4 regions of the Tuberibacillus sp. Marseille-P3662 genome follow, and region 4 is predicted to be linked to each of the others. Evidence: riboswitches for the same ligand, from Rfam matches in the RefSeq annotation. Region 4 holds a riboswitch; each other region holds the start of a gene.

Region 1 (8,022 bases), on a different contig from region 4:
GTCTGCTCGTTCCCCCAAATATCGGTAAATATTAATGTGCCGCGTAGCGACGCTTGATTCCCTGTCAACAACTTCATCGCTTCCGTCACTTGATGGCTAGTCACCCATTGAATAATTGGCGCAATCACACCGACCGTATCACATGTATCTTGCTCCGTTGGCATCGTCGGCAGCAGACAGGAGAAGCATGGCGTCACCCCGGGAACAAATGTGTACGTCATACCTGTACTTGCCGTCGCCCCGCCATATATCCAGGGAATGCAGTGCCTTTGCGCTAAGTCATTGATGAATAATCTCGTTTCAAAATTGTCAGTTGCATCAATTATAACATCGACATCCGCCGTAAAATGCTGCCTGACATAATCAAAAAAATCGGAAACATAGGGCTGAATGTCGACTTCATGGTTTACCGCCTTTAACCGCTCGGCCGCCGCTGTTGCCTTTGGCGTGCCCGCTTCAGCATCGGTCTCCGTATAGAGTTGTTGGCGTTGCAAATTGCTCCACTCGACATAATCGCGGTCAACGATCACCAGATGGCCGATACCCGCGCGCACTAACATTTCGGCCGCCGCTGTTCCCAAAGCACCCGCACCGACAATCAATACTTTAGACGTGTTTAATTTCTGTTGGCCGCTGTCTCCAATGGGAGAGAACAACGTTTGCCGCGAATAGCGTTCATTCATCAATCGGACTCATTCCCTCTTTTGGACTGCTTGGCGTCGCTTGCGTTTTCATCGGAATTCGGCCTGCTTCATAGCTTAGGCGACCGGCCTCAACAGCTAATTTCATCGCCCGCGCCATGGATACCGGATCACCTGCACCTGAGACAGCGGTATTCAATAAAATGCCGTCAGCGCCGAGTTCCATCGCTTGCGCAGCATCTGATGGCGCACCAATGCCGGCATCTACAATGACAGGAACATCTAAAGACTCGGTCAAATATTGTAGATGCAAGGGATTCAAGATCCCTCGACCGCTCCCAATCGGTGATGCACCTGGCATCACCGCATGAACCCCTAATGCTTGCAGGCGCTTAGCCAAAATCACATCATCAGAAATATACGGGAGCACGGTAAATCCTTCAGATAGAAGCGTTTCACAGGCCTTGTACGTTTCAAGTGGATCTGGTAATAGAGTCTTTTGATCACCGATCACTTCGACCTTAATCATATCACATAGTCCAGAAGCTTTCGCGAGTTTCGCGGTCCTGACCGCTTCTTCCGCTGTTGTTGCTCCAGCTGTATTCGGTAATAACGTGTATTGATGAACATTGATTTCCTCTAAAAAATTGGGTTGATCAGGTTCAAAAATGTTCATCCGCCGCACGGCAAACGTCAGCACTTCCGTTTCCGAAGCCTGGACCGCTTCGGTTTGTACCTGTAAGTCATCATACTTCCCAGTTCCCAAGAGTAACCGTGATTGAAATTGATATCGACCGATTGTTAACATGATCATCCGCCTCCTACAAAATGAACAATTTCAATTTTATCACCGTCTTGAATGTAACTTTTTTCATAGTTATTTTTTTTCATAATCGTTTGATTGTGTTCAACGACCGCCATTTTTTCTTGCAATTGATAAAATCCTAGCAAATCATTGATTGTGTGAACGTCTTCTGGTAATGACACATCTTGGCCATTAATAACAACAGCCATTACTTCAAAACCTCCTTGCTTGAATATTGGGAATGAGAAAATGGTGTTAAATCAATGTCCGGTTGCCGGCCCTGGACCAGTTGTGCGAGCAGCCAGCCAGTCACAGGGCTTAGTAGAATCCCATTGCGATGGTGCCCAAAACCATACCATAAATTTTCGGTATGAGGTGCCTGACCAATATAGGGTCGCCTGTCTCGGGTTGTCGGCCTGAGCCCGGCCCAGATCTGGTCAATCTTAGCTTGGCTGAGTGCTGGCAGCAAGGCTCTAGCAGAAGATAATAATTGGTAAACACCGTCCACAGTGACATCCGTGTCATAGTCATAAGGTTTTTCTGTAGCACCAATATAGACTTTATCCCCTTGTTTGGGTGTGATGTAACATGATTCGGAAAAAATCGTCCGAGACAACATGGGCTCAGCCACGCGTACAGATAGGGCTTCACCCTTAATTGGAAATAGGTCAATATCAGCATGCGTCAGGTCTGTCTTCCCACTCCATACCCCTGCAGTGACAATGACATGATCAGCAGCATAATCCCCTTTTAACGTTCGTACCCCTGTCACCTTCTCACTTTCTTCCATCACTTCCAAAACATCATTATGTTCTTCCAATTTCGCACCATAGTGCACCGCTGCTCGTGCCAAAGCTTGTGTTAAATCAGTCGGCTCGACCTGACCTTCATAAGGAAAATAAAGAGCACCGGAAATCGTGTCTGAGAGAGCCGGTTCAGTCGCTAACACTTCGGATCGTGTCAGACATTGGGCGGTCTCCCCTTGACGCCGCTGCCAATCGGCTATTGTCTCCATACGTGCCATATCCTGTTCTGAGAATGCCGGCCGCATCGCACCTGACTGCCGATAAACAATATCAATCCCCGTTAATTGACGTAATTCCTCACTAAGTTCAGAAAACATAGAACGGCTGCGTTTCGCCAAGTCATACAGCGGCGATGGGCCATCAAGTTCGGTTTGCACACCAAGCATGCCGGCAGCTGCTTGTGATGTCCTCGATCCAATCTTGTCCTTTTCCACTAAAAGCACCCGCTGGCCGGCTTTGGCTGAATAAAATGCCGCCGCACAACCGATGACACCTCCGCCAACAATCAAGACATCGTATTTTTTAACCATAATGTCCTTGCACCTCCAATTGCATCCGAATCGCCTCCGCTTCACGCTCCGGCTCCTCCGATTGCATGATCCCGTTCATCACCGCGACACCATGCGCTCCAGCGTCCATGACCTTTGCCACGTTGTCAGCCTGAATCCCACCAATCGCGAGTACTGGGATATCGACGGCTTGGCACACTTGTTTTAACGTTTCAATGCCTTGTGGCATGAGCCCTCGTTTGCTAGCCGTTGAAAAAACATGACCGAACAAGAGATAATCAGCACCTGCTTCCGCTTTTTGAGCAGCTGAATCACTGGAATGACTGGAGCAACCAACGTGTAAATGGGGATAAGATGCTTTCCATTTTTTCGGGGAGTCATCTTCGGGCAAGTGGATACCGCCAATGTCAGATAAGTGGTTCATTGTAGCTCCAGTATTTAAAATGATCTTGTCAGTGGGACATTTATTTTCAAGCATTGCCTCGACCCATTGCCTGATCTCTAATGCAGTGCGCTGCTTTTCACGAATGTGGACAGCATCAATCCAAGGTTCAATCGATGTTAAAACCTTTAGAAACTGTGACAACGATTGTTGTCCATTTGATATGACATGAAAGGCTGGCATCATCTCCCCCTCCCTTCAAAATAAGAATGATGTCTTAGAAACATAAATGAGCGGGTTTCTCCGAAAAATGAGCGGTTATCGGAAGAAATGAGCGTTCTATCACCAAAAGTGAGCGTTTCTTTCCGAAATTGAGCGATTTTTACGAAAAATGAGCGAAATCCCATAAAAAGTGAGCGACCTCAACCCTTAATAAAATTCATACAAAAAACCACTCTCCAACAGGAAAGTGGTTTGACAAACGTAAGTATGATCATCCGTCAACCCCTACTTTCCTTCGCTGGCACAAACCAGATCAGGTTCCAAGGGTTCGGATGATTCCGTCTCAGCCCGAAGGCACCCCTAGCAGAGTTTTATTAAAGTCGATTTATTTGTTTTCATAATACCATGTATTGAAGGCGTTCACAACATCTTTTTCAGACCATTCATATTTTCAAGCCTTGATTTAATATTTAAACCAAACTTGCCATCCTTTACTCTTAATTTTGGCAAATATGGTGCGTCCATGATGTCACTATGTGTTCCTCTTGATATTTGTCCAAGTGTGATGCCACAATCCCTACGCCCTTTAAAATCGTTTAAGTTGACAGTTCATCGTTATTCCCTTATGCTATAATCAGCTTATCAGAACTGAATAACCTTTTGTTGTCAAAGGGGAGTAGCTTAACAATAACGGTCGTCATTACGGGATCAAACCCCGGCCGTCATTGGCAACTGTTTGAGTTGTTAGCAAGACCTTTGCCTATATTTGGGTAAAGGTCTAATTTGGTGTTGAATGCCTTTGCCCAAAATTGGGTAAAGGTATTTTTTTATGTACAAACTACGTCTGATGAAGGGAGTATCGATATGGACTCAATTTGGCTTGAATATGGTTGGACTTTGTTAATATTAATCGGTTTAGAGGGGATCCTATCAGCTGACAATGCCCTCGTTCTAGCGATCATAGCAAAACACTTACCGGACAAACAAAAAAAACACGCCATTGACTATGGCATCTACATGGCGTTTGTTTTCCGATTCATCTCCATTTTTCTTATATCATTTTTGACAGATATTTGGCAAGTTCAGGCCATCGGTGCAGCATATCTTATTTACTTAGGCGGCAAACATGTTTATGGTAACTTCTTTAGTTCAGAAAAAGAACACGAAGAAGATAATGAAAATAAAAAAGGAGCCGGTTTTTGGACAACAGTAGCCAAAATTGGCATAGCGGACATTGCTTTTGCTATTGACTCCATTCTGGCAGCTGTCGCCCTTGCTGTCACATTGCCACCAACTCCACTGCCACGGTTTGGTGGTATGGATGGTGGACAATTTGCAATTATCGTGGCTGCAACAGTAGCAGGACTTATTTTAATTAAGTTCGCAGCGAATTGGTTTGTGAGACTTCTTGACAAACGTCCCGGTCTAGAAACAACCGCTTACATGATCGTTGCATGGGTCGGTGTCAAACTAGCTGTTATTACACTCGCACATCCGAGCATCGGCGTATTAAATGAACATTTCGTACACAGTACAGCTTGGAAACTAACCTTCTGGGGTGTTCTAATCGTAATTGCGGTTGGCGGATGGTTTTTGTCAGGAAGAAAGTCACCTGACCAAGGCGAAGACACCCCATCGTCTTCAAACCGTTCAGAACCTTAGGTAATCTCCAGTGTATAAGATGATAGCTAAGAAAGCGAGTCCCTTTGTTGGACTCGCTTTAATTGGATGATTTAACTGCCTTCACCATGGTTGTTACGCGAATGGTTATGATTCTTGACTTTTTTTGAACCACTAAGCGGTTCAGGTTGATGGCCCTTGCGTTCGGGATGCTTTTTGTGTGCCAAAACCTTAACCTCCTTTCCTTGTTGCAAATTAGTCTTTGCGGTTAAGTCAAGGTTTATGAATCATCATCATTCGTCCCGCTTCTTCTTACCAATGGGACCAAATCGGCACTTTTCAGCCATCCAGTGAGCTATTAAATAGATTAAAACATAAATCGGAACCGAGTACCACATGTGCCAACCCTTGGATACATAAAAGCCAAGCAACTTAAAAATTACCTCAGCTACCACACCACTTACAACGCCAAAAAACACACCTTTTAGCCAAGGATTGAGATGGGGTTTGAATTGTAGAAGCAACATAACGAATATTGGGATCAAAGAAATATCCCAAGGAACATAAGCAGGAATGGTCGGTAAGGCTTTACCTGCATAGTACCATAGACCCAATGCCGTTCCCAGAAAGTCCATATAGGAAGCGATTATGATGACCAAACATCCGGCAAATAAAATTCGTCCGAAATTCTGTTTATCACATACCCAGAACCAAACAATCCAAGGAAAAATCGTCAATATGACTGAAATCCAGAAATCCCAATGAAACAGCGTATGATCGATCCAGTAATCAAGCATATCTGCTTGCAGTTGATGAAACCTTTGATAATATCGATCAACAAACTGGACAGCACCTTTGTTAATAATCGGTTCCATCTTATTAACACCTCATCACGCAAAGCCACTATTTGCTATTAGTTTCACTCGTCAATGAATCAGATATACTTCAACCCCCTATAAACATCCCTTAAACAAAGATAGATTCTTACAGACTCAATAGTCATCATTCGACTCGACATGGCAAAATATTTCCTGAGAAATAACGAAACAACCCTCTCTAAACGGTGACTGTTGAATTTTGTTATTTTTAACTTTAATCCTTATGTTAAATTTCGCAAAGAAAGTGCTCCCTGATTAAAGCAAGGAGCACTGTGTTCACTATTCATCCTTTGAATCGATTTCTTCTACTTTTTCAATGATGGTCCGTTTATGTTTATCACCAATTTTATTATTAATGATGTCTCTATTAATCAATTCATTAACAGCATCATGCTCTTCATAATATAGTTGCCTGCGGGCGTCATGTATTTGCTCGGCCTCAATCTCGGGGTAAGCGTCATACAGTCGACTCAGTTCTTCATGGTAGGCATCCAGTTCGTTTTGGTATTGCTCTTTGAGATCATTATAGACATCGCCTGCGACGAATGAAGCCGCCCGCATCTCCTCTAATTTTTCCTTGGCTTTATCAATCCGATGAATATGAGCAATCGCATTATCATAATCTTCGACCCCCTGTGACGGCTTTACGACACGGAGCCATTTAATCAGCGGATCCAATGTTAAGGTTTGAACAACTAAGGAAAAAACGACAACACTAAAGGTTAAAATAATAATTTCATCTTTCATGATAAAATCAGCCGGCAAACTGAGCGCCAAAGCGACAGAAAGACTTCCTCGCAAACCGCCCCAATTCACAACATGCTTCCATTTAAGCGGCACCTTCACAAAGCTTAAGCTTAGATAGACAGCGATACAACGAGTCACAAGCACAATCAAAATAGCACCGACAATTAAAAACCAATCTTGAGAGAAGTTAAAAGAAATTCTGTTAATTTGTAACCCAACCATAAAGAAGATGATGGAGTTAGCAATCAGTGCAATAACGTCCCAGAAGTTTTTAATACTCATTTTAGTTAATGGGGTCATACCCACTTTGGTTCCATAAGAACCGTAAATAATACCGGAAACCGCGACCGCAATCACACCGCTAAGTTGAAAGTGCTCAGCCGTGAAGTAGATACCGAAGAACATAATAAACGAGAAGACAATCTCCAAAGGATAATCATCAAACAATCTTGTTAAATGAGAAAAAACAAACCCAGCTAAAGCACCAATAAGGAAGCCGCCAATCGCAAATTGCAAAAACATTAAGATGCCTTCACCAAGACCAGCCCATCCCATGGCTATGTATTCCAATAAATAGATAGAAGAAATTTTAAATAATACGACGGCAATACCATCGTTAAACAACGACTCTCCTTCTAAGATGGTCGTTAATTTACGATTAACGCCTTTTGTCTGAAAAATAGAAATCACGCTAATCGGATCTGTTGCCGCCATTAAAGCACCGAAAACAAACGCCACCTGTAAGGGCAAATCAAGCACCAAGTACATTAAAGCACCAACAATGATGTAAGACAGGAATGTGCCGCCAAAGGCAAGGAATAGAATCGGCTTGCGGTTATCATTAAGATGTCTAAAAGGCATTTTAATCGTCGCTTCACCTAAAATAACCGGTAAAAAAATCGAAATAATAATGACTTGAAAAACTGAAGAGGTGTTAACAAAATCATAAACTTTTTCCAAAGGCTCGATGTGAACCATTCCTAGAGCGAGTCCGGCAATCACAAGCGCGATCGTATAAGGCAGATCAAAGTATTTAGCGATTGCTGTTACGCCAATAGCCATACTCAGTAGTAGAATAATTTGGATAAAAACTTCGTTAAATGCGTGCATGCCATCATCCTATCCATTGTTGATTCACTAAGATTCATGATTGCCGAAACCGACCTTTCTTATCCTTTTAGCGTTCCAACGGATGAAGTCGTTCCTGCATCATTCTTCTTCCTTCTATATAAACCTGTTGTCATAAGAATAGCGACTAAAATACAGAGCATACCGGCTCCTTGCCAGTAGCTTAAATGATTCCTGAAGACGAGCACACCAATAATGATTGCGACAACAGGTTCAATAGTAGCTAAAATCGACGCCCGGCTTGATTCAATCAATGAGAGACCGTATGTATAAAGAATATAAGC
Region 2 (8,022 bases), on a different contig from region 4:
AGGAGAGTGGAACTTACCTAAAGTCGGTAATCATGCCCATGATTTAGAAGGGAAGACCGTCGGTATATTTGGATTTGGACGTATTGGCCAACTTGTCGCGCAACGTCTACAACCCTTCGATGTTAAACTTCAGCATCATGACCCTCTTCATGAAGAACAATTACATGGCTCACAATCTGTATCATTCGAGGAGTTGGTGGAAACAAGTGATATCCTCACCATCCATGCGCCATTAACAAAGCAAACGGAACATTTATTCAATAGGGAGTTATTGAATAAAATGAAGAGAGGCGCCTATCTTGTTAATACCGCTCGAGGCAAAATTGTTGATCGAGATGCCTTAAAAGAAGTTCTAGAATCCGATCATTTGGCAGGCTATGCCGGTGACGTTTGGTATCCACAACCAGCACCAAGTGATCATCCTTGGCGAACAATGCCTAAGCAAGGCATGACCATCCACTATTCGGGAATGACACTTGAAGCACAAGCCCGTATTGAGGAAGGTGTCAAAGACATTCTGACGCGCTTTTTTGAAAACCGCCCAATGCAACCGAAAGACGTTATTGTTGAGGGTGGCCAAATCGCCAGCTCAAGCTATCGCGTGAAATAAGTTTTTTCGTTTGAAGATAAATTTTACAGGGTATCAAAAATCCGGCTGCTAGCAGCCGGATTTGTTGTTACGAAAGAACCACATTGAAGTTAGGTGATCAATCGAAAATATGTGTTCGATCAAGTTCTTGTTTTACCCGTAGCATTGCGAATCGAAGCTTGATTGGATGGCCACGTTTCTTGTGTATAGGCCATTTCCCAGAAGGCGAGTTCATATTCTTTGGCGATGACAAACTGTTCTTTCATGTTGTCGCGTTCTTGATCACTGACTTCCTGAGCCAATCGATCTAAGAGCTCAATTTGCTCTTGAGTTGAAGTCTGGAACCAATCGCTGGCATACATTGTGATCCAGTTTTGATAAAGGGGTTCCTGCGGTGTAGCTGCTTGATATGTGCGGCCAATGTCGGCATACAACCAATAACAAGGGAGAAGGGCTGCGATGGTCTGACTAAGACTTCCGGAGAGAGCGGCACGGTACAAGTGTGACGTGTATCCATACGCTGTTGGTGCGGGTTTGAACTGAGCTATGTCGTCTTCAGTAATATTGAGAATGTCGGCGTGTTCTTGATGAACGGTTAGCTCTGCCTCTGCTGTCAGCTTGGCTTTTTCCATCAGAAATGACGTGATGTGGGAATCCTTTGCTTGCGCGGCTGCCATGGCATGCACTTTTCCAAAGTGTTTCAAATAATAGATATCTTGGAGAATAAAATACCTAAAAGTATCCAGAGGTAAATCTCCGTGAACGATACCTAATACAAACGGATGGTGCAGACTCATCTCCCAACTTTCTCTCGTCGCCTCACGTAGTGTTTCTGAAAATGACATAAAAAAATCCTCCTCTGTTAGTTGTTTCCGACACCTGAGGAGGAGAGGGTCGCTGCAAGAAAAACTACGATCAATAGTTCCAAAGTTAAAAAATGGATCCGACAGCGATGACACCACTTCCCTCCGCTGGTATGAACCAGATCAGGTTGTAAGGGTTTTAAAGTCATAACTTTAATCTCAGCCATTAATCAATGGCACCCCTAGCGGAAACAGATTGGGTTTTCACAATCATCGTAACATTGATGAAGGGAATGTCAAATAGATCTAAGCCTTTGGAATTGAGTGGAACCTTGGGGGCGTGGCATACACTTGGTCAACGTTATTTTGACTTATCAATAGATTGAAGATAGGGCGAATATCTTATTTTTCAATCTGTTAATGGTTAGACTTGAAAACAAAATAAGCCTGTGTTAGTTTTCTTGCAAAGACTCAAAAATTAAAGGAGACTTTGAATGGCTATGAAACGTCGATTATCAATTCTTGCCTTTGTGATGATTCTTGCTTTGGCGCTTTCTGCTTGCGGCGGCGATGAATCTAACAAAGAGGGAAGCGACGGTAATGATACTGAGGCACAGGCAGATGGACAATCTCAAGAAAGTGGCCAGGGAAGCGAAGTCAAAGGTCAAGTGGCTAAAGGTAAAACAGTGGCAACCGTCAATGGGGAAAAAATAAAAGGCTCTGAGTTTAACACTGTTCTTCAGGCTGTTCAGCAGCAGTCACAAAAGACCGGACAAAAAGTTGACGTAGAACAAGCCAAAAACCAAGCGGTTCAAAGTTTAGTCGGACAAGAGCTCATTCTTCAAGATGCAAAAGCGAAAGGATATGAAGCTTCTGAGGAAGACATTAATAACCGCATTGAGAAAACAAAATCGCAGTTTGAAAGTGACGAACAATTCAAGAAAGTTATGAAACAACAAGGCTTGACAATGGAGAAATATAAAAATCAACTATCCGAACAGTTAACAGTCGAACAGTATACTGAAAAAGAAATTGATACCGAAAAAGTAACGGACAAAGAAGCGAAAGATTACTATGACAAGTATAGCAAAGACGCCGAAGATGCTCCAAAGTACGAAAAGGTTAAATCGCAAATTAAACAAGGTCTTCAAGAACAAAGGAAGCAAAAGGCAAGAGCTGAAATCGTTAAAGATCTGAAAAAAGACGGCGACGTCGAAGTTAACATTTAATAAAAAGGGTTATCCGAGTTGTCGGATAACCCTTTTTTAAGCTGTATTGACTTGAAATGCTCAGACAACGCGATTTATTCCTTTAGATAAGGCAGCGAAAATCCATCATCACCCTCTAAGCGTCTCCGATGGTGACATCATAATAGAAACCCCATATGCCCCTCTTCATGCATATCCCTGGAATGGCATTTTCCGTTCCGTTATTAACAGCAGTATTATCTATAGTAAAACAGCGGCCATATCGTTTTTGGATGGTGTCAGGTCTTGGGTCTATGTGTGTTGTCAAAGCGGTGATCGGGTGCCCATGAAGAAAAACCGTGCGTCTCATAACGAGACTATGTGAAAAGGAGGTTGTAACGTAAAATAAAATAGCTAGTAGGATTATAACTATAAATGTAAAGCGTTTTTTTGCCATTTTTGCGATCGCCTCCCAGTGTTGTCATTGTAATATGGTGGATGCTGTTTATTAAACTAATACTCGGTCATCGGAAAGTCATTCATCTAAAATTAGGTTAAAAAATCTAACCATTACTTCTATTCTTTAAAATGCCGCTCTGTTAAAAACTTAGCAGAATCACCACGTACAATCGTAACCGAATATTCCACTGGAATATTATTTGTTGAATAAGTATGTGATTTTAGTAAAAAAGAAGCTGTTTTTTCAGGAATATTTAACATATCACATATGGTTTTGTCGGGTAATATGGGTTCAATTGATTCTATGGACTTTAAGATACGTATATTAAATTTAGATTGAAGCAATTCAAATAATGAATGTGAGCAATCTTCATTTAGAAGGCCGGGGGCAATTTTCCAAGGAATAAAGGATGTTGAATGCTGGTAGGGTTTGTCCCCGGCATAACGTAATCTCTCTAATTTTATAACAGGGTCATCCTGTTGGATATTCAGTGAATTTTCAAGTAATATAGTTGCTGGTGTCACATCCAGATTTAACACTTTTGAATAAGGATTTAGACCGGCATCTTTCATTTGTTCGGAAAAACTTTTGATATTTTGAGTAATTTGTTCATTGATTTTCACTTCGGAAACAAAAGTACCTTTCCCCTGAATCTTATGAATCTGTCCCTCAAGTTCAAGCTGCTGAAGAGCTAAACGGATTGTGGTTCGACTTACATCAAAGAACGTACATAAATCAGATTCAGTTGGAAGCTGACTGCCTACTTCATATGTACCATTTCTTATTAATTCTAAAATTTGTTCTTTAACAAGATAATATAATGCCGTGCCCGGTTTATTGCTTAACAACTTTCTCACCTCTTCTAGATACTAATGAATATTGGCAAAAGAGGATGTTATATCCTCTTATAATTATTTTGATTGTATATTATAGCAAAAGACAATCAAATAAAAGCAAACCAATCATAACTTAAGAACCTTACACTTTAGGAATTTTTGAAATGTTATTGACAATTATATAACCGTAGATTATGATAATTTGTAATAACAATATAACAAATAGTGAATAAAAAGTTAAGAAGATGATCAGCGATTTATTGGACCATTGTGTTGATTATTATAAAGGAAATAAATATCGTTAAACTTATTATGTTAAATATGGATATTTGATGGATTCATTAAAATTAAATTTGTTATAACATCATTATGAATGTGAATTGACTAACTAGGTGTAGGAGGAGAATTATGGAGAAATATGATGTTTTAGTTAGTGGGACGATATCAGTAGACGTAATTTTCTCATCAATACCTAAAATGCCTTCATCAGGAGAAGAAGTCTATTGCGGAAGATTCGAGTTCACATGTGGTGCGGCTTTCAATACTGCCGTGGCATTAGCAAGGCTTGGTTTGAATGTTGCTATGGCGGCACCTATAGGAAACGATTTTCTAAGCGAATTTATCATGAATCATTTAAAGGCGGAAGGTATATCAACAGAACACATGAAACATTTTGACCAACCTTTGCAAACGCTGTCAGTTGCGCTGAATTATGAGGGAGACCGTTCATTTATTTCTTATGAGGACCAAATTCAGGATTTCAATCCTGAGGATTATATTAACACCCTAGTTGAAACAGTGGATGCTAGAGTTCTACATATTTGTGCAAAAGAAGAAACAAAATCGACCATTAGAACCGCTAAGCAAAGAGGTATGACGGTTGTATTAGATGTGGGTTGGGATGAAAGCTGGTTAAAGGATCCTGAATTAAAGGAGATTATCAAAATGGGTGACTTATTCACCCCTAATTTGAAAGAAGCACTTGTTATAACTGGTGAAACCGATGCTGAAAAGGCTTTAGAAGCACTTAATAAACTTAATTCTAACAATGTCATCATTAAACTTGGGGAAGATGGGGCTTTATTTAAGAAAGAGGGTGTTGTAACAAAAGTTCCAAGTTCAAAAAGAGATGTTGTTGATACAACAGGAGCTGGAGATGTATTTTCAGCAGGTTTGTTAACAGGTCTTTTAAAAGACTTTGAACTAGAAGAAGCTGTGCGTCTAGGCAATTTTTGTGGCGGATGCTCAGTTGAGGGGATGGGTGGTACCAAAACCAGTCCCAATTGGAGTCGAGTTTGCAAAGAATTTTTTGAAATATAAAAGAGTGGAGGATGTTTTATGAAATTAACAATACTTGGTGGGGCCGGAATGCGTACACCGCAACTTATAAGGGGATTGTTTAAGCACGATGATATTCAATTCGACGAAATTGTGCTTTTTGATCAAGATGAAGAGCGGCTTTCCGTTATGGGGGAGATTTCTAAGTATTTAGTACAACAAAATAATAATCCTTTTAAACTAGTATTTACAACAAATATTCGGGAAGCTGTAAAAGGGGCAAATTTCATTTATTCTGCTGTGCGGGTTGGGCAAGAGGAATCTCGCATTAAGGATGAACATGTGGCTTTAAAACATGGGGTGATAGGCCAGGAAACAACAGGACCTGGAGGTTTTGCAATGGCCCTCCGTACAATTCCTGTCATGCTTGAATACTCAAAAATCATTAACGAACTTGCACCTGATGCTTGGCTATTAAATTTCACAAATCCTGCAGGGCTTCTTGCTCAAGCTCTAAATACTTATGGACACCATAAGAAAGTGATCGGGATTTGTGATGCTCATGCAGGGATAAAAAATGCTATTGGAAAGTTTCTGCAAATCCCTCATACAGAGTTACAGGCAAATTACTTTGGATTGAACCACTTAGGCTGGGTGCCATCTGTGTTGGTCAACGGAGAAGACAAACTACCTGAAATTATTCAAAACTATGAGCGACTTGCACGTATATCTCATATATTTAACTTTTTCGATCCGGAACTGATTCGTAATATAGGCATGTTACCGAATGAATATCTTTACTATTTTTACTATCAAGATGTTGCTGAACGGAACATTATTAATTCCAATGAAACGCGTGGAAAACAAATTGTGAACTTAAATCGCCCTCTGCTGAAGCGTCTATCCACCCTCGTTAAAGAAGGTAAATTAGAAGAAGCATTAAATGACTATAACGAAACACTTGAAACAAGAGCGTCAACATATATGTCACGTGAAACATCGGGCGATATTCATAATGTTTATGAAAAGGAAGAAAAGGTTGATATTACATTTGAAGAGGAAGGTTATGAGGGACTTGCACTAAACATTATTAAAAGTATTGTCAATAATAAGCAGCAAGTGCTGACCTTGAATGTACCAAACAATGGAACAATCTCTCATTTGCGTGATGATGACGTCGTGGAAGTGCCGTGTCTTGTTAATAAAAACGGCTATTTTCCATTAGCGATTGGAGAGGTTCCTGATTTATCCATGGCCCTGATTAAGCCGGTAAAAACGTATGAACGATTGACTGTGGAAGCGGCTGTAAAAGGAGAATATCAGTCAGCGCTCAATGCATTGACCGTTCACCCGTTAGTCCCATCATTTAAAGTTGCCAAAAAGATACTTGATGAATATTTAGAAGTCCATCAAGACTACCTTCCTCAATTTAATTATAATGACAATGGACTAGAGGAGAGTACGAATGACCAAGCTAAGTATCATGCCAGACTATAATCAAATGTCAGATTTAGCAGCTAATAGAATCATATCATGTCTTCGTCAAAAAACAGATGCTGTTGTTTGCTTAGCCGGTGGCCATACTCCATTGGGAACCTATAAGCAATTAATAGATAAAGTTGAAGAACAATCGCTAGACTTAAGTCAAGTGACCTTTGTGGGTCTAGATGAATGGATCGGAATTAACGGATCAATAGAGGGAAGTTGTCGCCATACATTAGACAAGTATGTTTATCGGCCGTTAAAAGTGGCTAGCAATCAAATTGTATTTTTTGATGGGACAGTAACACCTATAGGCAATGAGAAAAAACGGGTATTGAATGAAATTAACAAACTAGATGGAATAGATTTTATGCTTCTGGGAATAGGGATGAATGGGCACTTGGGGTTTAATGAACCTCATGTTTCGATGGATGAATGGATCCATGTCGTATCACTAGATGAAGTCACAAAGAATGTTTCAACCAAATACTTTGATAACCCAATTAATATTTCAAAGGGAATCACGTTAGGATTGAATCTCATTTTATCAACTAAAAATATTATCGCCATTGCAAATGGAGAAGAAAAGGCTGATATCATTGCTAAAACGATACAAATGCCACCCAATTCCAAAATACCGTCCAGTTTATTGAAGAATCACGATCACGTTGAATTTATTTTTGACAAAGAGGCCGCCAAAAAACTCGATCAGTCATGAATGATAATGAGACTATAGCTTATTATTCATTAAAAACATAATGTATTCAATTGGGAGGTGATATTGGGAATATGTTCCTTCACTTTTGTTCTTAGATAGTTAAGTTTTGAAAATACAGGAGGATTCATTTTATGAAAAAAAGGAAAAATATTATTTATAGTGTCCTTTTCATTTTGTCTGTAAGTATTTTTCTAGGGGGATGTTCGGATTCAACGGGTTCAAGTGATTCCGAAAATGAAAGCGTTACAATAAACGCCATTTTTCCTAGTGGATCTGGAACAGAAGATGCTTTAAAAGGTATTACGAAAAAGTTTGAAGATAAAAATCCGAATATTCATGTGAATTTGGAATTTGTAGCCTACAATTCTCTTAAACAAAAAATACTTACCTCAGCGAAATCAGGCAATTATGATGTGACAGATGTTGATATGCCGTGGATAGCACAATTCGCTAATGCAGGTATCTTACAAGCAGTTCCGGAAGAGCTGTCCAAGAAAGAGGAAAACGATATTTTTGGGCCTTTTATTGAGGGTGTCACGTATAATGAGAAAATGTACGCCATGCCATGGAAAAATGACACAAAGTTTTTATATTATAACAAAGACATGCTAAAGAAGGCCGGATTTAACAACCCGCCGGAAACCTGGGAAGAATTGCGGAAACAGGCAA
Region 3 (8,022 bases), on a different contig from region 4:
TATAATGTCAGTATTTATCCTTCCAGCGTGTGGTGATGCATCCATGGACAATCCGTCGTCAAAAACAAATCCATCTGACAATCCAAGTCAACCCGCCCAATCAGGCGGGATCGTTGCCGGTCGTGTTGAACCATCACTTTCTTATAAACAATCGGGTGATGGGGCTAAAGTGACGTTCAGTCTCAAAAATCAGACCGAACACATCGTTACTTACCATTTTAACACGTCTCAACGGTTTGATTACATCATCAAGTCACAAGATGGACAGATCGTTAAGCAATACTCTAAGGACCGCATGTTTAATCAAGTGCTAGGAACAGAAAAGTTGAAACAAGGCGAAACCATGACCTATCATACTACAATTGATGACTTAAGCTCCGGTACTTACACTTTAAAATTTTGGTTAGTTTCGAATGAATCACCTCAACCCGAAAAGTCCATAACCCTTCAAGTTCATTGATGTCCCGTGTATGCTAAAATTCTGATATAATTATATTGTCTTACAACTTTTCCACTATATAAAGGGAGACGATATATATGGAACAAACATTACAAACAACATGGGACTTGGATGCCATTTTTACAGACGGCAGCGAATCACAGTCGTTTCGTGCGTTCCTGTCCACTTTGAAACAAGATGTTGCTTCTTTTTATGACCGATTAAACAAAGCAACAGCTCCAAAATCAGTTGATGAAGCTGATGCTTTCAAGCATGATATTAATATGTTTCAAGATCTAACGGCCCGACTAGGTGAAGCTGAATCCTTCATCGGTTGTTTGCGGGCGCAAAATATTTATGACAAAAAGGCTGTCGAATTAAGTGCCACCCTTAAATCCATTGACGCTGAGTACCAATCATGCGAAACACTTCTTGAACAACACATCGCCGCAATCCCTGGTGACGTTTGGTCTGATTTACTGCAGGAAAAACCACTCAATCCGTATTCATATATTTTAAATGAAAAAAGGCAGGACGCTCATGAGCAATTGCCTAGTGATCAAGAGCAGCTCATTCATGCTTTATCTGTGGATGGTTATCATGGTTGGAGTGACATGCACGATTCGATCGTTGGTGAGACAACGATTACATATAATGATCCGGTAAAAGGAGAACAGAATCTTTCCGTCGGACAGGCTGATAATTTATTAAGTGATAGTGATCGATCGGTACGGCAAGCGGTTGCTGACAGTTGGGAAGAGGCTTGGCGCAAGCAAGAGGATTTATTAGCACAGACGCTAAATAGTTTAGCGGGTTTTCGCTTAAACGTCTATGATAAACGCGGCTGGGATCATGTGCTAAAAGAACCTCTAACCATCAACCGCATGTCTGAGTCGACTTTGAACGCCATGTGGCAAGTGATCGAAACATATAAGCCTAAAGTTGTGGAATACCTGCAAACGAAGGCTAAGTATATGGGATTGGATCAGCTATCGTGGACAGATGTCGAAGCACCACTTGATAGCACTGATACAAAAATGAGCTTTGATGAGGGTGCTGAATTCATTATCGAAAAATTTAATAATTTCAACCCTGATATGGCTCGCTTCGCCAAGCATGCACTTGAACATCGATGGGTCGAGGCTGAAGACCGCTCCGGAAAAGAACCGGGTGGATTTTGCACATCGTTTCCTCTTTCGGAAGAATCGCGTATTTTTATGACATATAGCGGCACACCCGGCAATGTATCAACGCTTGCTCATGAATTAGGTCACGCTTATCATAGTCATGTGATGCAGGATATGGCCACGTTAAACCAGGACTACCCAATGAATTTAGCGGAAACAGCATCAACATTTGCGGAAAATATTGTAGCCGATGCCGCTATTCGATCGGCATCAACGGATTCAGAACAATTAGCATTGTTAGATGATAAACTACAACGAGCCGTCGCCTTTTTCATGAATATTCATGCCCGCTTTTTGTTCGAAACACGCTTTTATGAAGAACGTAAAAATGGGTTTGTCAATGCTGAACGGTTAAACGAACTGATGGTTCAGGCGCAGAAAGATGCTTATAAAGATGCCTTGGCTGACTACCATCCCCACTTCTGGGCGTCGAAGTTACACTTTTATATTACAGAGGTGCCATTCTATAATTTCCCTTACACGTTTGGCTATATGTTCAGCATGGGCATTTATGCCAGAGCTGCCGAAGAAGGCCCGGCTTTTGCGGAGAAATATGATGCTTTGCTAAGAGATACCGGATCCATGAAGGTTGAAGACTTGGCAGTGAAACACCTAGGGGTCGATTTAACTCAACCCGATTTTTGGGAAGGCGCCGCGAAACAAGTTGCTCAAGATGTTGATACGTTTATTGATATTATAAGGAACATCGACGCCAGCACATCGTGTAACTAAAAAACCTTCGTATGAATAACATAAGAAGGGGCTCTTAGAGTATTGTCATACTTAGAGAGCCCCTCTTCATCAATTTCCTGAGCGTTGTCTTTCTTTTTGATAGTCATAAGCCTCATGACGATTTTTTCGTCTGTAGAGTATGTAGGAGACATAGTAGACGGCCAGACCAACGACAAAAATGATTAAAGCAGGACCAACATATCCTTCTACAATCCAATCATAAATTGACCAAAAAACGAGGACATACATGTAAAACAGCATTTGATTCCGTGCTGATAAAAGAGCTAGCTTTCGCTTCTCTTCAGATTTCACCCACATCCCCTCCTCCCTATCACCATCTCAGTACTATATGTATTCAGTTCAAACCGAATTCTTTTAATTTTTCTTACAAACAACCCTAACTATTAGACGAATGAACCCTCATAAAGGTTTCGTATATTTAAAAAGATTGACAGAGAAAATGTCAACCTTTTTGCGGATCACTTAAGTGTATGTTTAACTTGTTGTTTCCATTCACGAGCCACGTGTTCGGGATTGTCTTTCTGGTACAAAGCACTGACAACAGCGACACCGTTAATATGGGTATGACGGAGTTGCTGTAAATTCTGCTGCTGAATACCGCCGATGGCAACGACCGGCAAGTCCACCTTATGAGTGATGGTCTCCAATTCATGAAGAGATAAGCTCTCCGCATCGCTCTTAGTTGATGTCGGAAATACAGAACCTGCACCAAGATAATCAGCACCATCTGTCTCTGCTTGCCCCGCTTCTTCAAGGGTTTTGGCTGACACCCCAAGTAATTTGTCATCACCAATCAGCCGCCTGACAACGCCGGCAGGAATATCTTCTTGACCCACATGGACACCATCAGCATCCACAGCCAAAGCAATATCCACACGGTCATTAATAATTAAGGGAACACAAAACCTATCTGTGATTGATTTAATTTTCCGAGCCTTATCATAGAAGGCAGCCCCGTCCCCTGTCTTATCACGGAGTTGCACCAAGGTCACGCCGCCCCGACACAAAGACTCGGTCGTTTTCAATAATTCAGACAGGCGAGTGTCATTAACATCCGGGGTCACAAAATAAAGCGAATAATCAATGTTAGGTTTCAATAGCTGTCACCCTCGCTACATTTAAAGATGATTGTGTAACGACCGCCTCAATCGCATCCATCAATTTGATTCTGAATGTACCAATCCCTTCGTCAGGTGCTAACCGTTCCGCGGCTAATTCACCAGCAAGCCCCATGGTCAAAGCCCCTGCTATACTAGCAAGCTGCGCATGTTCAGCAACCGCAGCAAATGAAGCGATAATCGAAGAAACCATGCAGCCAGTCCCAGTTACTTTAGCTAAGTTTGAGTGTCCAGCTTTAAGGGTCAGGACATTGGATCGATTGGCAATAACGTCACTTTCACCAGTAATAGCCACTTCTGCACCGATTTTCTCCGATAAAGTTCTAGCGGCTTGGAAAGCCGTATCAAACGCATCGCCAGCATCAACACCCTTTGATTCCGATTCAAAACCAGCTAACGTCTTAATTTCAGATATATTACCACAGATCACCGTTGGCTTAACCTTAGTCAGCAATTCTGAAACTTGTTGACGGCGATAACTCGTTGCTCCAACACCGACCGGATCCAAAATAACAGGAATCCCCAAATGATTGGCTGTCTGCCCGGCTTGTAACATGGCCGTTAAGGTCTGATCATTTAAGGTACCAATGTTTAATACAAGCGCTTGAGCCCCTCCGGCCATCTCTGCAGCCTCATTGGGACTATCAGCCATTACAGGGCTCGCACCAACAGCTAATGTCGCATTAGCGCTATCATTAACAGTTACTTGATTGGTGATATGGTGGACGAGCGGGTGAGTCTGGATGAGTTTGTGACAAAGTGTATTCATCTCTTCTTGACGAATCACAAGAATCCCCCTTAGTTTTTTCCTGCTTCCAAATACCATTGGTAAAAATGGTGGGTCGGTCCATGGCCCTTACCTAGATCTAAGGCATGAGCAATCGCGCCCTCAATATACTTTTTCCCTTTTTCAACAGCTGTTGTTATTTCATCTCCCTGTGCTAAATAAGCCGCAATCGCTGATGATAATGTACACCCCGTACCATGAGTATTCTTGGTTTGCTTCCGATCCCCAAGCAATTTATGGACCGAATCACCGTCAAATAATATGTCAGTTGGGTCACCTGTTAAATGACCGCCTTTAACAAGGACCGACTGTGATCCAAGATCATAGATATCGCGTGCCGCTTGTTCCATATCTTCTTCAGATTCAATGGAAGCATTAGCTAAGTTTTCCGCTTCTTTAATATTCGGTGTCACGACCGATGCTAACGGGATTAATGTTTGAACAAGTGCCTCCTTAGCATCAGGATGTAATAGGTGGTGACCACTTTTGGAAATCATCACGGGGTCAACAACAATCCAACGCGGTTGATAGTATTTTAGTTTCTCCGTGATGATTTGAATCGTCTCAGGCTTTGAAACCATCCCAATTTTCACAGCATCAACTGGCAGATCGGTCAATACCGCATCAAGTTGCTGGCTGACCATCTCTGGTGATACGTCTTCAACGCCTTCGACGCCTACAGTGTTTTGGGCAGTAATGGCCGTGATGACACTCATGCCGTAGACACCGTTTGCAGAAAATGATTTCAAATCCGCCTGGATTCCCGCGCCACCACCGCTGTCAGAACCAGCAATTGTTAAGGCTGTCCGCATCTTCTCTTTCACTCCTTTATAAATAGAAACGCAAACCCCTCATCAGGATTTGCGTTCAGAAAGTCATAGCTATACTTATACGTGACTTCCCTCCGCTGGTGTGAACCAGATCAGGTAAAAGGGTTAGAGACTTCTTCGGGTCCCACTCTCAGCCGGCCATTTCCGACTCCCCCAGTGCTTATTCTATTATCAAACTACCATAAACTTAATTATGATTCAAATAGGCCAATCTCAAAATTTTAAAATAGTCTGATAATACGTTATAATTGATAAAAGAATAGAGGAGGATTTGATGATGGGACTGACAAATAGGGACATCACATTTTTAAACTTTGATGACACTTACGATTCACAGTCAAGATTGCTTCAAGATTATAGACATCAATGGATCAATCTTAATGACATCCAACATACGAACCTTTTTTGTGAAGAACAATCTTTGCGACATATCCAACAACGCCTCCATCAATACGTTAACACCGGTATCCATTTTATCGGCAGCGGTAATTACCATTATGTTTCTTATTTACTCTTATCCGAACTCCAATCCCCTTTTACACTGATTCTACTAGACCACCATACCGATATGCTTAAGGAAACATCGCTGATGACCTGCGGTTCTTGGGTTGCAGACGCTTTAGCCAAGCTAAATCATTTACAGCAAGTCATCATCGTCGGCCCAGATGAATCAGCTCGTGAACAACTCGACCCCAGGCTTAGAAATCGTGTCTCTTTATATCCTAATGAACGCATTACACCTGAAAGAATCAATGCTATTATGGCCAATATCCCATCGGAACACATATATATCAGTCTTGATAAAGATGTTATGGATCAGACATATGCCGCCACCAACTGGGATCAAGGCAAAATGACAATGACCGGATTGTTAGCATTACTAACAAGTCTTGTTAAAAATTATAATGTCAGTGGTTTTGACGTATGTGGTGAATGGCCTATCTTGGGTGGAGAGGTGTTCCATCCTAAAACACAAAAGGCTGTTCGAAAAAACGAGGAAACGAATAGGGGGATTTTGCAAGCATTGCTCAAAACATCTTCATAACTAGCAAAGAATAACCATCCCCTTATGGTCTGGGGATGGTTATTTCTCTAAGTCTGTTTCTTCGATTGTGTCTTCCACAATTTATAGATATGGATCACGAACACTTTAGTCACCGCATAAGTCGGAATCGCTAAAACAACGGCCATAATCCCAGCAAAATTCCCGGCAGCCAATACTAAACAAATAATCGTCAACGGATGGATATCCAAGGCTTTCCCGACAACATTCGGTGAAATAAAATTGCTTTCAATTTGTTGGGCCACCAACATTATAATGACAACGTATATCACCATAAATGGATCTTGAAACAAAGCTACGATGATCGCTGGGACGACAGCAATATAAGGACCAATAAATGGAATGACATTCGTCATCATGCCGAAGAGGGACAAGACGAGTGAATAATGCAGACCAAGGATTGAATAACCTATAAGCAACAAAACGCCGACACAAGTGCTGACAATTAATTGCCCTTGGATATATTTTGCCAGTGTTGAATCCATGTCTTTCAAAATTGAAGCCACATCATCGCGACTACTTTCCGGAAAAAACTTAAGCACAGACGGCAAAAAATGATCCTTATCATTCAGCATGTAAAATAAAATAAACGGAACAATCACCAAAACTAATACCAATCCGAATAACGAACTGAAAAAGTTGATCATAACCGTACCTGTGTTCATGAGAATCGACTTAATTTGATTGGTCGTTTGATCGATGAAGTCATTCACGTAAGTCGGGAATTCTTGTTGGTTGTTTTGCCAGTATGTAATGCCTTCTTCAATTTTTGAAACCATGTCAGGAAAATTATTAATGAGGCGTGTAAATTGCTCTTGGATAATAGGTCCTGCTATACCTACAAACACGGATAACACAGCTATGATCGCAAGAAACACAATAAGAATAGATAACTTCTTTGGTACAGATCGTTTTTCTAAAAAAACCTGTATGGGACGGAAAAGGTAAAACAAAATGCCCGCTATAAAAAATGGCAAAAATAAGGTCGAGATTAATACTTTTAGAGGCCGTAAAATATAACTTGTCTTATCTAGCAAGAAAATAATAACAAGAAACAAAATAATCCCAATAGCAATACGAAACCAGCGACTTCTATTAAACAATTGATCAGTCTCCATTTTTCATTCATTTTCTTAAATTTTTCCTCTTGTAATCGTAATATAACGACAAACTGATTTCATGTCAATAAAGAAAACGTCCCCCGGTCAACCGAGGGACGTAGAATGAATCCATTAGCCTTCAAGAATTTTTAGTGACTCGCGATTAAATGCCGGTATATCGTCTGGCGTCCGACTTGTCACAAGTTGATTGCAACAGACGACAACTTCTTGATCCTTATAATTAACGCCAGCGTATTCCATATCAACCTTAATGGACGTAAATCCAGTCGCTGAACGGCCTTCTAAAGCTTTCGCTGTAATTAAAAGCTGTGGACCATGACAGATCGCAAACACAGGTTTTTTATCATCCATAAATGCCTTAGCAAATTGGACAAAACGGTCATCAGCCCGGAGAATGTCGGGAGAAAATCCACCTGGTAATAGTAAAGCGTCAAAATCAGCTGGATGAACATCATCAATCGCAGCATCGACCGTTTCTTTAGCTTCGCCTTGTTTGCCTTCTACGATATTACCCTTTTCCTTCTCAATAATCGTCAGTTCATGGCCGGCATCTTCATAAGCTTTGGCCGGCTCAGTATATTCAGAGTCCTCAAACAAACTTGTCATTAATACAGCAATCTTTTTACCCATTTAAAATCACCTCTTAAGAAAATGAAGTCATACAATGTATTACCTTTTACCCAAGTCGTCAAAACATATTTTTAATTTGGGCTATTTCTAGTTT
Region 4 (8,022 bases):
AAGATCGATGTGCGATTAAGGGCGATCATTTACACGGCTTTATTCACAGCATTTATGGCAGCTTTAGGAGTGATACCAGGGATCCCCCTCCCATTTATTCCTGTTCCGATCACTTTGCAGACCCTTGGCGTAATGCTGGCAGGAAATGTGTTAGGCGCTCGAAAAGGTTTTATGAGTTTGTTTCTATTTGTCATTTTAGTTGCGATCGGTGTCCCCATTTTGTCTGGATTCCGCGGTGGCATGGGTGTTTTGCTAGGCTACAGTGGCGGCTATGTGTTAAGTTATCCCATCGCTGCTTTTGTCATTGGAGGCCTCAGTCATATATGTGGGGCTAAGAAAATTTGGAAAATGATAATGGCCAATGTGGTCGGCGGCATATTCGTGATCTATATTTGTGGGATTTCGTATGCGGTCGTTATGACCCAGACAGAAGCCATTCCTTTTATGTTGAGTAATCTAGCTTTTCTTCCAGGTGATCTTGTAAAAGTGATGCTATCATCATGGCTTGCCATGAGGTTATACCGGATAACATCTTCTATCAATTATGATATTAAAGAGCGCAAACAAGCTGGATGAGGTGATACCATGAATGTTCTAGAACCGTTGCGTAACCATGCATATCAGCAACCGGATCATAAAGCTATCGTGACAGAGCGGACGACATACAGCTATCAATCTCTCTACCATCGCTTGTTACATATTAAAAAGATGTTAGAGTCGTTTCAGATAGGTGTTGGACGCGTTGGGGTGCTAACACGGGATCATGAAACGATGATTGAAATGTCACTGGGGACAATTCTATCAGGGAAAGTCATCGCCCCATTGGATCGTAAATGGACGAATGACCAGTTGCTAGGTATTTTAAAGAAAATCCAATTAGATCTCCTTATTATTGACCAGGCCTTCTATCAACCGTGGATGGAGGATGAAGTTAAGCGTATTGTATATAGGGACGAACTGTTAATGACTAAGTATAACGAAGGTGACGGTATTTCAGATGTATCCCCTCAAAGTCCGTTCTATTTAAGTTTTACCAGTGGGACGACTGGACTTCCGAAGCCATTTATCAGAGATCATGAATCATGGGTGAATAGTTTAATAAGAGGTCAGTCTGTTTTCCGCTTATCCCGATTGGATCGGGTTGGTATTCCGGGTCCCTTAGAGCATTCTTTAAACTTTTTTGCGTTAATTCAGACCGTAACAGTGGGTGGGACGGCTTATATCAGACAAGGATTGTCTCCCAGTGGATGGTTACATTGGTGTCAAGAAGATCAATTGACGGATCTGTACGTTGTGCCAACCATGCTGACCATGTTGTTATCGGGTGTTCAATTTGAACCCGTAACATCGGCTCCCGACTCCCTTAAATCGGTGATTGTCTCCGGGGATCAATTAAAGCCGGCTGATCGAGAGCAATTTAGAGCGTGGTTACCGTCGACTCGTCTATATGAATTTTATGGCGCATCCGAATTGAGTTTTGTTGCTTACCGTTCACCAGAGCATGCTCATAAGGCCCCTGATTCTGTGGGTGTCCCATTTTCAGGTGTCTCTTTATTCATTAGCAATCAGCAACATCAGCGTTGTCTTGATGGAGAAGTCGGCCGGGTTTATGTGAAAAGCGATATGATGTTTTCAGGGTATCTTGATAGCCCAGAGAAAAATCGGGATCATTTTCTCGGCAACTATTTTACAACCGGTGATTTAGGCTATATGGAAGATGGTTATTTATACATTGTCGGCAGAGAAAGAAATATGTTTATCACGGGTGGATGGAATGTCTACCCGGAGTCCGTTGAGACGGTCATTCGGCGTTATCCAGGTATTGATAATTTGGCGGTGGTCGGTTTATCACACCATCTTTGGGGAAGGATTCCTATCCTTGTGATTGAACAAGCATTGGCCGATTCGATTAACATGAAGCACTTACGACAATATTGCCGAGATCATTTGCCAATACATGAGGTTCCAAGAAGGATTGAAGTCATACCAACCTTACCTTTGACGAATAGCGGCAAATTAGCCCGGCGTCAATTAATAGACATGTTAGAAGAGAGGGATGGTTTTAAAATATGAATCGTCCGGTCATTGTCCAAGCATTAAGAACCCCGATTGGTCGAGCAAATGGAAGGCTTAAATCGATTGCTCCAGAAACATTAGCAGCCAAAGTACTGAAAGCTTTAATCAACAAGGCGAAGGTGGTTCCTGAAGCCATTGATGATGTTATATTAGGCAATGTCGTTGGACCTGGCGGGAATATGGCGAGGTTAGCTTCATTAACAGCGGGTTTTCCCTATAAGGTTCCAGGTGTAACCATTGATCGTCAATGTGGTTCGGGTCTGGAAGCAATCGTCTATGCCATGCGCTGTATTCAAGCAGGGGCGGGTGATTTGTATGTGGCTGGTGGTGTGGAAAGTGTTAGTCAAGCACCATGGAAAATGGCTCGGCCACAATCGATTCATCAAGTCCAACCACCGCAATTTTATGTACGGGCGCCATTTGCGCCTGCTCAAATCGGGGATCCTGATATGGGACAAGCGGCGGAAAATGTCGCTCAACATTATAACATCACACGAGAAGACCAGGATGCTTACGCTATGAATAGTCACGAGAAAGCCACTCATTCTATCAAAACGGGTCGTTTTAATAACGAGATGATAGCCGTTAGTACGCATGACCATAATGATTTAATGGTCGATGAATGTCCGCGGAGCGGATCATTATATCGCTTATTTCGTCGACTCCCACCCCTTTTTGCGGACAATGGACAACAGGGGACGGTCACTGCGGGGAATGCTTGTCCAATGAATGATGGGGCAAGTGCGGTCTTAATGATGTCAGAAGCAAAGGCCAAGGCGTTTGGCTTACAGCCTATGGCCGAAGTCGTGGATGCTGTTTCTATTGGTGTGGATCCTAACTTACCGGGAATGGGACCCGTTCCAGCAGTCACCGAATTGCTTAATAGACATCAACTGACCATTGAAGCTATTGATAGATTTGAGTTGAATGAAGCTTTTGCGTCACAAGTATTGGCCTCCCTTAGGTTATTACATATACCCGAATATAAGGTGAATAGAGGCGGCGGTGCGATTGCATTAGGGCATCCGTATGGCGCGAGCGGTGGGGTGATTATGACGCGCCTCGTTCATGAATTAATCATGGAAGATCAGCAATATGGTGTGGCGACAATGGGCATTGGCGGCGGTATCGGAACCGCCGTGTTGGTCAAACGGGTTCAAACGCAGGACCCATCTATTCATTGACGATGTTAGCCATCAGGTGCTAATATTATAAAAACTGAAAAAGTCACCACTAGGGGAGCTGTCAAAAGCTGAGAGATTTTATTCGACCCTTTGGACCTGAACTAGGTAATACTAGCGTGGGGAAGTGGCGTGGTATTACGAATGATGGTCATTGTATTAAAACTTTGTCCCTTAAGCCACCCACTTTGCTGGGTGGCTTTTTTTATTTGGGAGGAGATGGATGATGGAAGACAGACAAATAGAGGACCATAGGACGTCCAAGAGTGAAAGTCATGTAACAATCGGCTTGGAGGAGCAGTTTCCACCGGTAAAAGGGTTGCTTTATGGCCTGCAGCATGTGTTTGTGTCTAACGTTTGGCTTGATCCGGTTTTTGTTGCCGCTATGATTGGGTTACCGTTTGCGCTGTCAGCAAATATGATTAACGCGATTTTTATCGCGGCGGGGTTAGTGACGCTTGTTCAAGCAACAAGATGGGTCCGGCTTCCGGTCGTCCAGGGTCCGTCGGCAGCCTTTGATGCGCTCATGATTTCGTCTGGAAAAACGCATACCTTACCTGCAGCGGGAGGCGGCGTCATCGTCAGTGCTGCGATTGTTTTTCTACTTGCTGTGACGGGTATTCTCGCAAAAATGAAGGCGTTTTTTACACCGGTGATTTCAGGGACTGTCATTTTTATTGTCGGCATCGGCCTTTCCGAATTCACCTTGAATTTATTTTTAGGAGGGGCACCAGGAACCAAGAACTTTTTAAATGGTGACGTGCTTGCGATGTCAATCACAACCGCCTTGCTGGTCATCATCTTGTCGGTTTTTGGAACAGGCATGTGGCGTTCGTTTTCATTTCTCATTGCCTTGGTCATCGGTGATATTATAGGTTTTGTCCTTGGAGCACTGTCGTTTTCGGACATTGCGACGAGAGGGTGGTTTGGATGGCCGCATTTCATGCCGTATGGTGCCTTGCATTTTGATTTGTTAACATTTATGACCTTCTTTATTGCTTACATAGTTGCGGTTATTGAAGCAATGGGTGTTTATCAAGCGGCAGCAGACATGGTTGGGGTTAAGCTCGATCAGCAACGACTCCGCAGCGGGTTTGCAGGCGAATCGGCCGGGTCAATGCTGTCAACGTTATTTGGTGGATTTCCGACAACAGGATATGGACAAAACGTCGGTTTAATGCGATTAACAGGTGTCGGTTCGCGGCATGCCGTCAAAGTTGCCGGGATCATTTTTCTTATACTGGGATTTGTTCCGAAGGCAGGGGCTGTTTTGGCCATAACGCCAGATGCCGTCGTTGGTGGTATGTTCTTGCCGGCTGCTGCATCGCTTATTTTCACAGGTATCAATATATTGAATCGTATGGCAAAAACAGAGGCCAATTTTGTGATCGCGGGCCTATCTATTCTACTGGCGATTGCGCTTCCGGATGATTTTAGCTCAGTAGATAACTGGGCCGGGCGCTTGCTCGGCAATACCATTCTTGTTGGGGCTCTAACAGCGATGTTGCTGCAACTGGTACTGGTCAACATTCCAAATGGGTTAAAATCCCTCAGAAAGGAAGGACACGTTTGATGCAGACGGAATCTATAGAGGTTACATCGACAATCTATGATTTTATTAAATCATCAAAGGATGATGACACAACTTTTAACGACATGGCCTTGTCATTATTCGCTTATCAGTTCAAGCATAATGCTCCGTATAAAAAGTATTGTCAGAAACGAAGAAAGACGCCATTAACTGTCAAGGATTGGCGTGATATTCCAGCGATACCGCTCCAAGCCTTTAAAGCATTGGCGTTGTCTTGTGAGCCGCCAACGGAAGCTGAGGCTATATTTATGACAAGTGGAACGACGAATAAGAATCAACGCGGAAAAAATCATCATCCGACTTTGGATGTTTGGGATGCTTCGATGACGACAGGGTTTAAACAGTTTGTATTGCCTGATCGCGACCGGATGACGATCTATACCCTTTCTCCGGGTGCTGATGTGAATCCCCATTCTTCATTAGCAAGGTATCTAACGATGGTCGTCAAGACATTCGGTGATGAGCATAGCCAATGTTTCTTTCAAGGGGAAGCCCTTGATATGTCGGGACTAACTGAGGCACTTAGAGTAAGTGAAGACAGACAAAAGCCTGTGCTGTTAATGGGCGCATCATTTGCTTATGTTCATGTCCTTGATTATTGTGCTGAAAAAAACATCAATTTTGAACTCCCAGATGGGAGCCGTCTATTTGATACCGGGGGTTTTAAAGGTCAATCACGTGAGGTTGATCAGGAAACATTATATGCATCTTTTCAAGATACATTTGGCGTAAGTCAGGCTGATTGCATCAATATGTACGGGATGACAGAGATCAGTTCACAGTTGTACGATCAATGTTTTGTCAACGAACAAGGTCCGCCTCGGGAGAAAGTCAGTCCCGCTTGGGTACGAACACAAGTATTACATCCAGACACGTTGGAACCAGTAGAGATGGGAGAAGTGGGTGTCTTGGCTCATTATGATTTAGCCAATTGGAACAGCTGTCTCGCCGTATTAACCGAAGATCTTGGCTATCAAACTGAAGAAGGTCTTGTTTTACTCGGACGGGCGAAAGGGTCTGAAGCGCGTGGTTGTTCTTTAACTGTGGATGCATTAATGGAGGCTCATCAATCATGAGCGGTCGACATGATCATTTAGATGCTTTCTATATCCCGGAAAACATTGATCTCGATTCATTTACAGAACGCGTATTTTCATCTGAGGATCGTACCTTGACGCTGCGATTGCCGAAGTTATCAGCCGGAGACATAACGGACATTGCTCGGATTGTTAAACATCATCGCGAATGGTTGCTTACGAATGTTGACGTGATGGAGATCGTCGATGTCGTGGATCAGGCGGTGCAAAAGTGGCTTGACCCAGAGTACCATTGGCGGCGCCTCGCCGAACGGTGGCTCCCGGAGATCACTGGATATGATAAGGAAATCATCCGTCTTGAATTAAAACGTTTCATGCGAACATTCCGGAAGAAGGCGTTAGCCCGTTTTTTGCATAATGAATTCGATAATCCTTCAGTGCTGGATGGGTTTCGACCGAGCAAATCAGGCGGATTCACTAAGGCATATGGGCCCGATGTCGTCTTTAACGTATTCTCAGGCAATATCCCTGGTTTGCCGATATGGAGTCTAGTCATGGGGCTGTTATTAAAATCGGGTATCATTGGAAAAACGTCATCGGCTGAACCATTGATGCCGGTTCTTTTTGCTCGGTCTATAGAAGAGGTCAGCCCAGAATTAGGATCTTGTCTAGCGATTTTGCCGTGGAAAGGTGGGACAGCCGAGCTTGAAGATGCGGCGATTGCGGAAGCAGAAGCTATTGTTGCCTACGGATCGAATGAATCACTTGAAGCCATAAAAAAACGGGTACCGGCAACCCAACGGTTTATTGGGTATGGGCATAAAATCAGTTTTGCGATGATTGGGCAAGAGGCGCTCACCCCGGATCGCTTTGATGACACGGTCCAACGTCTTGCTGAGGATGTTTCCATCTATGATCAACAGGGGTGTCTATCACCTCATGCGGTATTTGTTGAAGCCGGCGGTTCGGTGGCACCGCAGGCTTTTGCACAAATGTTGGCAACGGCGCTACAGCGATATGACGATAAACGGCCAAGGGGAACGATTTCGCACGCTGAGGCTATAGCGATCCGTAGTGAACGCAGTCGGTTTGAGTTTACAGAAAGCGATGTGTATACCAGTTCTGATAACACCCATTGGACGGTGATTGTTCATCACGAGCCCGGATTTGCTGCTTCACCGCTCAATCGTACGATCCATGTATTTGGTTGTCAGCACTTATCTGAAGCCATGTCTTATATTCAACCTTTTAAGTCTTATTTACAGTCTGTTGGTGTCGCCGTCGCACCTCAACGGCTATTCCCCTTAGCTGAGCAGTTAGGACAGGTGGGGGTCACACGAGTTACCGCTGTTGGTAACATGTCTCGAACCACGCCTGGGTGGCATCATGATGGCGGTATGAATTTACTTGATTTGGTTCGCTGGGTCGATATTGAATATAGTGCAGAACACCAAGCGGAAGATTATGATCTAGACGCTGAATAAAAGGGGTGATCCACAGTGGATTTTAAAGGGAAAGTCATTCTTGTCACTGGAGCCAGCCGCGGGATAGGAGCGGCGATTGCTAAAGCTTTTGGCGAGGAAGGGGCCTTTGTTGTTGTCAATTATTTAAAAAGTGAATCCGCCGCTCATCAGGTCGTGACTGACATTTACAACAGCGGCGGGGATGCCGCTCTCATGCAAGCGGATGTGACGGACGCATCAGCCGTTCAACAAATGGTTGCCGATATCGTCGAGTCTTTTGGTGGCCTTGATGTTGTGGTCAATAACGCGCTTCCCAACTATATATTTAATCCAAAGACGCGGAAAACGGCTTGGGAAATGGAGTGGTCGGATTATCAGGAACAGCTTGACGGCAGCTTAGGCAGTACCTTTAACGTGTGCCAAGCTGTAATTCCTTACATGAAACAACAAAATGGCGGACGGATCATTAATATGGTAACTAATCTTATTGATCGTCCTCTCGTGCCTTACCATGATTACACGACCGCTAAGGCAGGCCTTCTAGGCTATAGTCGGAATCTCGCTGCTGACCTGGGTCGTTTTGGGATCACGGTCAATTGTGTGGCGCCGGGCCTAACTTACCCGACGGACGCCAGCCGGGAGACGAAGGAAGACACCCGGGAAGCGATCTCTAA

Evidence for each region. A riboswitch is a leader RNA that binds a small molecule or an ion and turns the genes downstream of it on or off. The one in region 4 is predicted to bind thiamine pyrophosphate.
Region 1: another riboswitch for thiamine pyrophosphate. It lies ahead of B9Y89_RS03650 (thiamine phosphate synthase); the one in region 4 lies ahead of B9Y89_RS16425 (solute carrier family 23 protein).
Region 2: another riboswitch for thiamine pyrophosphate. It lies ahead of tenA (thiaminase II); the one in region 4 lies ahead of B9Y89_RS16425 (solute carrier family 23 protein).
Region 3: another riboswitch for thiamine pyrophosphate. It lies ahead of thiD (bifunctional hydroxymethylpyrimidine kinase/phosphomethylpyrimidine kinase); the one in region 4 lies ahead of B9Y89_RS16425 (solute carrier family 23 protein).

What each region holds. Positions count from the first base shown of each region.
Region 1 covers NZ_FXBS01000004.1:13,651-21,672, forward strand. Annotated here, with positions in the region: gene B9Y89_RS03630 (ThiF family adenylyltransferase) at 1-683, opposite strand, end outside; gene B9Y89_RS03635 (thiazole synthase) at 676-1,449, opposite strand; gene thiS (sulfur carrier protein ThiS) at 1,452-1,655, opposite strand; gene thiO (glycine oxidase ThiO) at 1,655-2,782, opposite strand; gene B9Y89_RS03650 (thiamine phosphate synthase) at 2,775-3,386, opposite strand; TPP riboswitch at 3,639-3,737, opposite strand; gene B9Y89_RS03655 (TerC family protein) at 4,230-5,027, shown strand; gene B9Y89_RS03660 (small acid-soluble spore protein P) at 5,099-5,269, opposite strand; gene B9Y89_RS03665 (CBO0543 family protein) at 5,279-5,860, opposite strand; gene B9Y89_RS03670 (cation:proton antiporter) at 6,143-7,720, opposite strand; gene B9Y89_RS03675 (DMT family transporter) at 7,780-8,022, opposite strand, start outside.
Region 2 covers NZ_FXBS01000005.1:466,414-474,435, forward strand. Annotated here, with positions in the region: gene B9Y89_RS08355 (NAD-dependent formate dehydrogenase) at 1-610, shown strand, start outside; gene tenA (thiaminase II) at 730-1,434, opposite strand; TPP riboswitch at 1,536-1,646, opposite strand; gene B9Y89_RS08365 (SurA N-terminal domain-containing protein) at 1,887-2,621, shown strand; gene B9Y89_RS08375 (GntR family transcriptional regulator) at 3,156-3,887, opposite strand; gene B9Y89_RS08380 (carbohydrate kinase family protein) at 4,284-5,195, shown strand; gene B9Y89_RS08385 (6-phospho-beta-glucosidase) at 5,214-6,650, shown strand; gene B9Y89_RS08390 (glucosamine-6-phosphate deaminase) at 6,619-7,353, shown strand; gene B9Y89_RS08395 (extracellular solute-binding protein) at 7,485-8,022, shown strand, end outside.
Region 3 covers NZ_FXBS01000003.1:144,641-152,662, reverse strand. Annotated here, with positions in the region: gene B9Y89_RS02165 (BsuPI-related putative proteinase inhibitor) at 1-460, shown strand, start outside; gene B9Y89_RS02160 (M3 family oligoendopeptidase) at 538-2,358, shown strand; gene B9Y89_RS02155 (hypothetical protein) at 2,428-2,670, opposite strand; gene thiE (thiamine phosphate synthase) at 2,838-3,476, opposite strand; gene thiM (hydroxyethylthiazole kinase) at 3,466-4,284, opposite strand; gene thiD (bifunctional hydroxymethylpyrimidine kinase/phosphomethylpyrimidine kinase) at 4,296-5,096, opposite strand; TPP riboswitch at 5,167-5,279, opposite strand; gene B9Y89_RS02135 (arginase family protein) at 5,392-6,159, shown strand; gene B9Y89_RS02130 (AI-2E family transporter) at 6,207-7,280, opposite strand; gene B9Y89_RS02125 (type 1 glutamine amidotransferase domain-containing protein) at 7,410-7,928, opposite strand.
Region 4 covers NZ_FXBS01000006.1:1,552,822-1,560,843, reverse strand. Annotated here, with positions in the region: gene B9Y89_RS16440 (biotin transporter BioY) at 10-576, shown strand; gene B9Y89_RS16435 (AMP-binding protein) at 586-2,073, shown strand; gene B9Y89_RS16430 (thiolase family protein) at 2,070-3,260, shown strand; TPP riboswitch at 3,302-3,400, shown strand; gene B9Y89_RS16425 (solute carrier family 23 protein) at 3,484-4,830, shown strand; gene B9Y89_RS16420 (LuxE/PaaK family acyltransferase) at 4,830-5,924, shown strand; gene B9Y89_RS16415 (acyl-CoA reductase) at 5,921-7,369, shown strand; gene B9Y89_RS16410 (3-oxoacyl-ACP reductase) at 7,385-8,022, shown strand, end outside.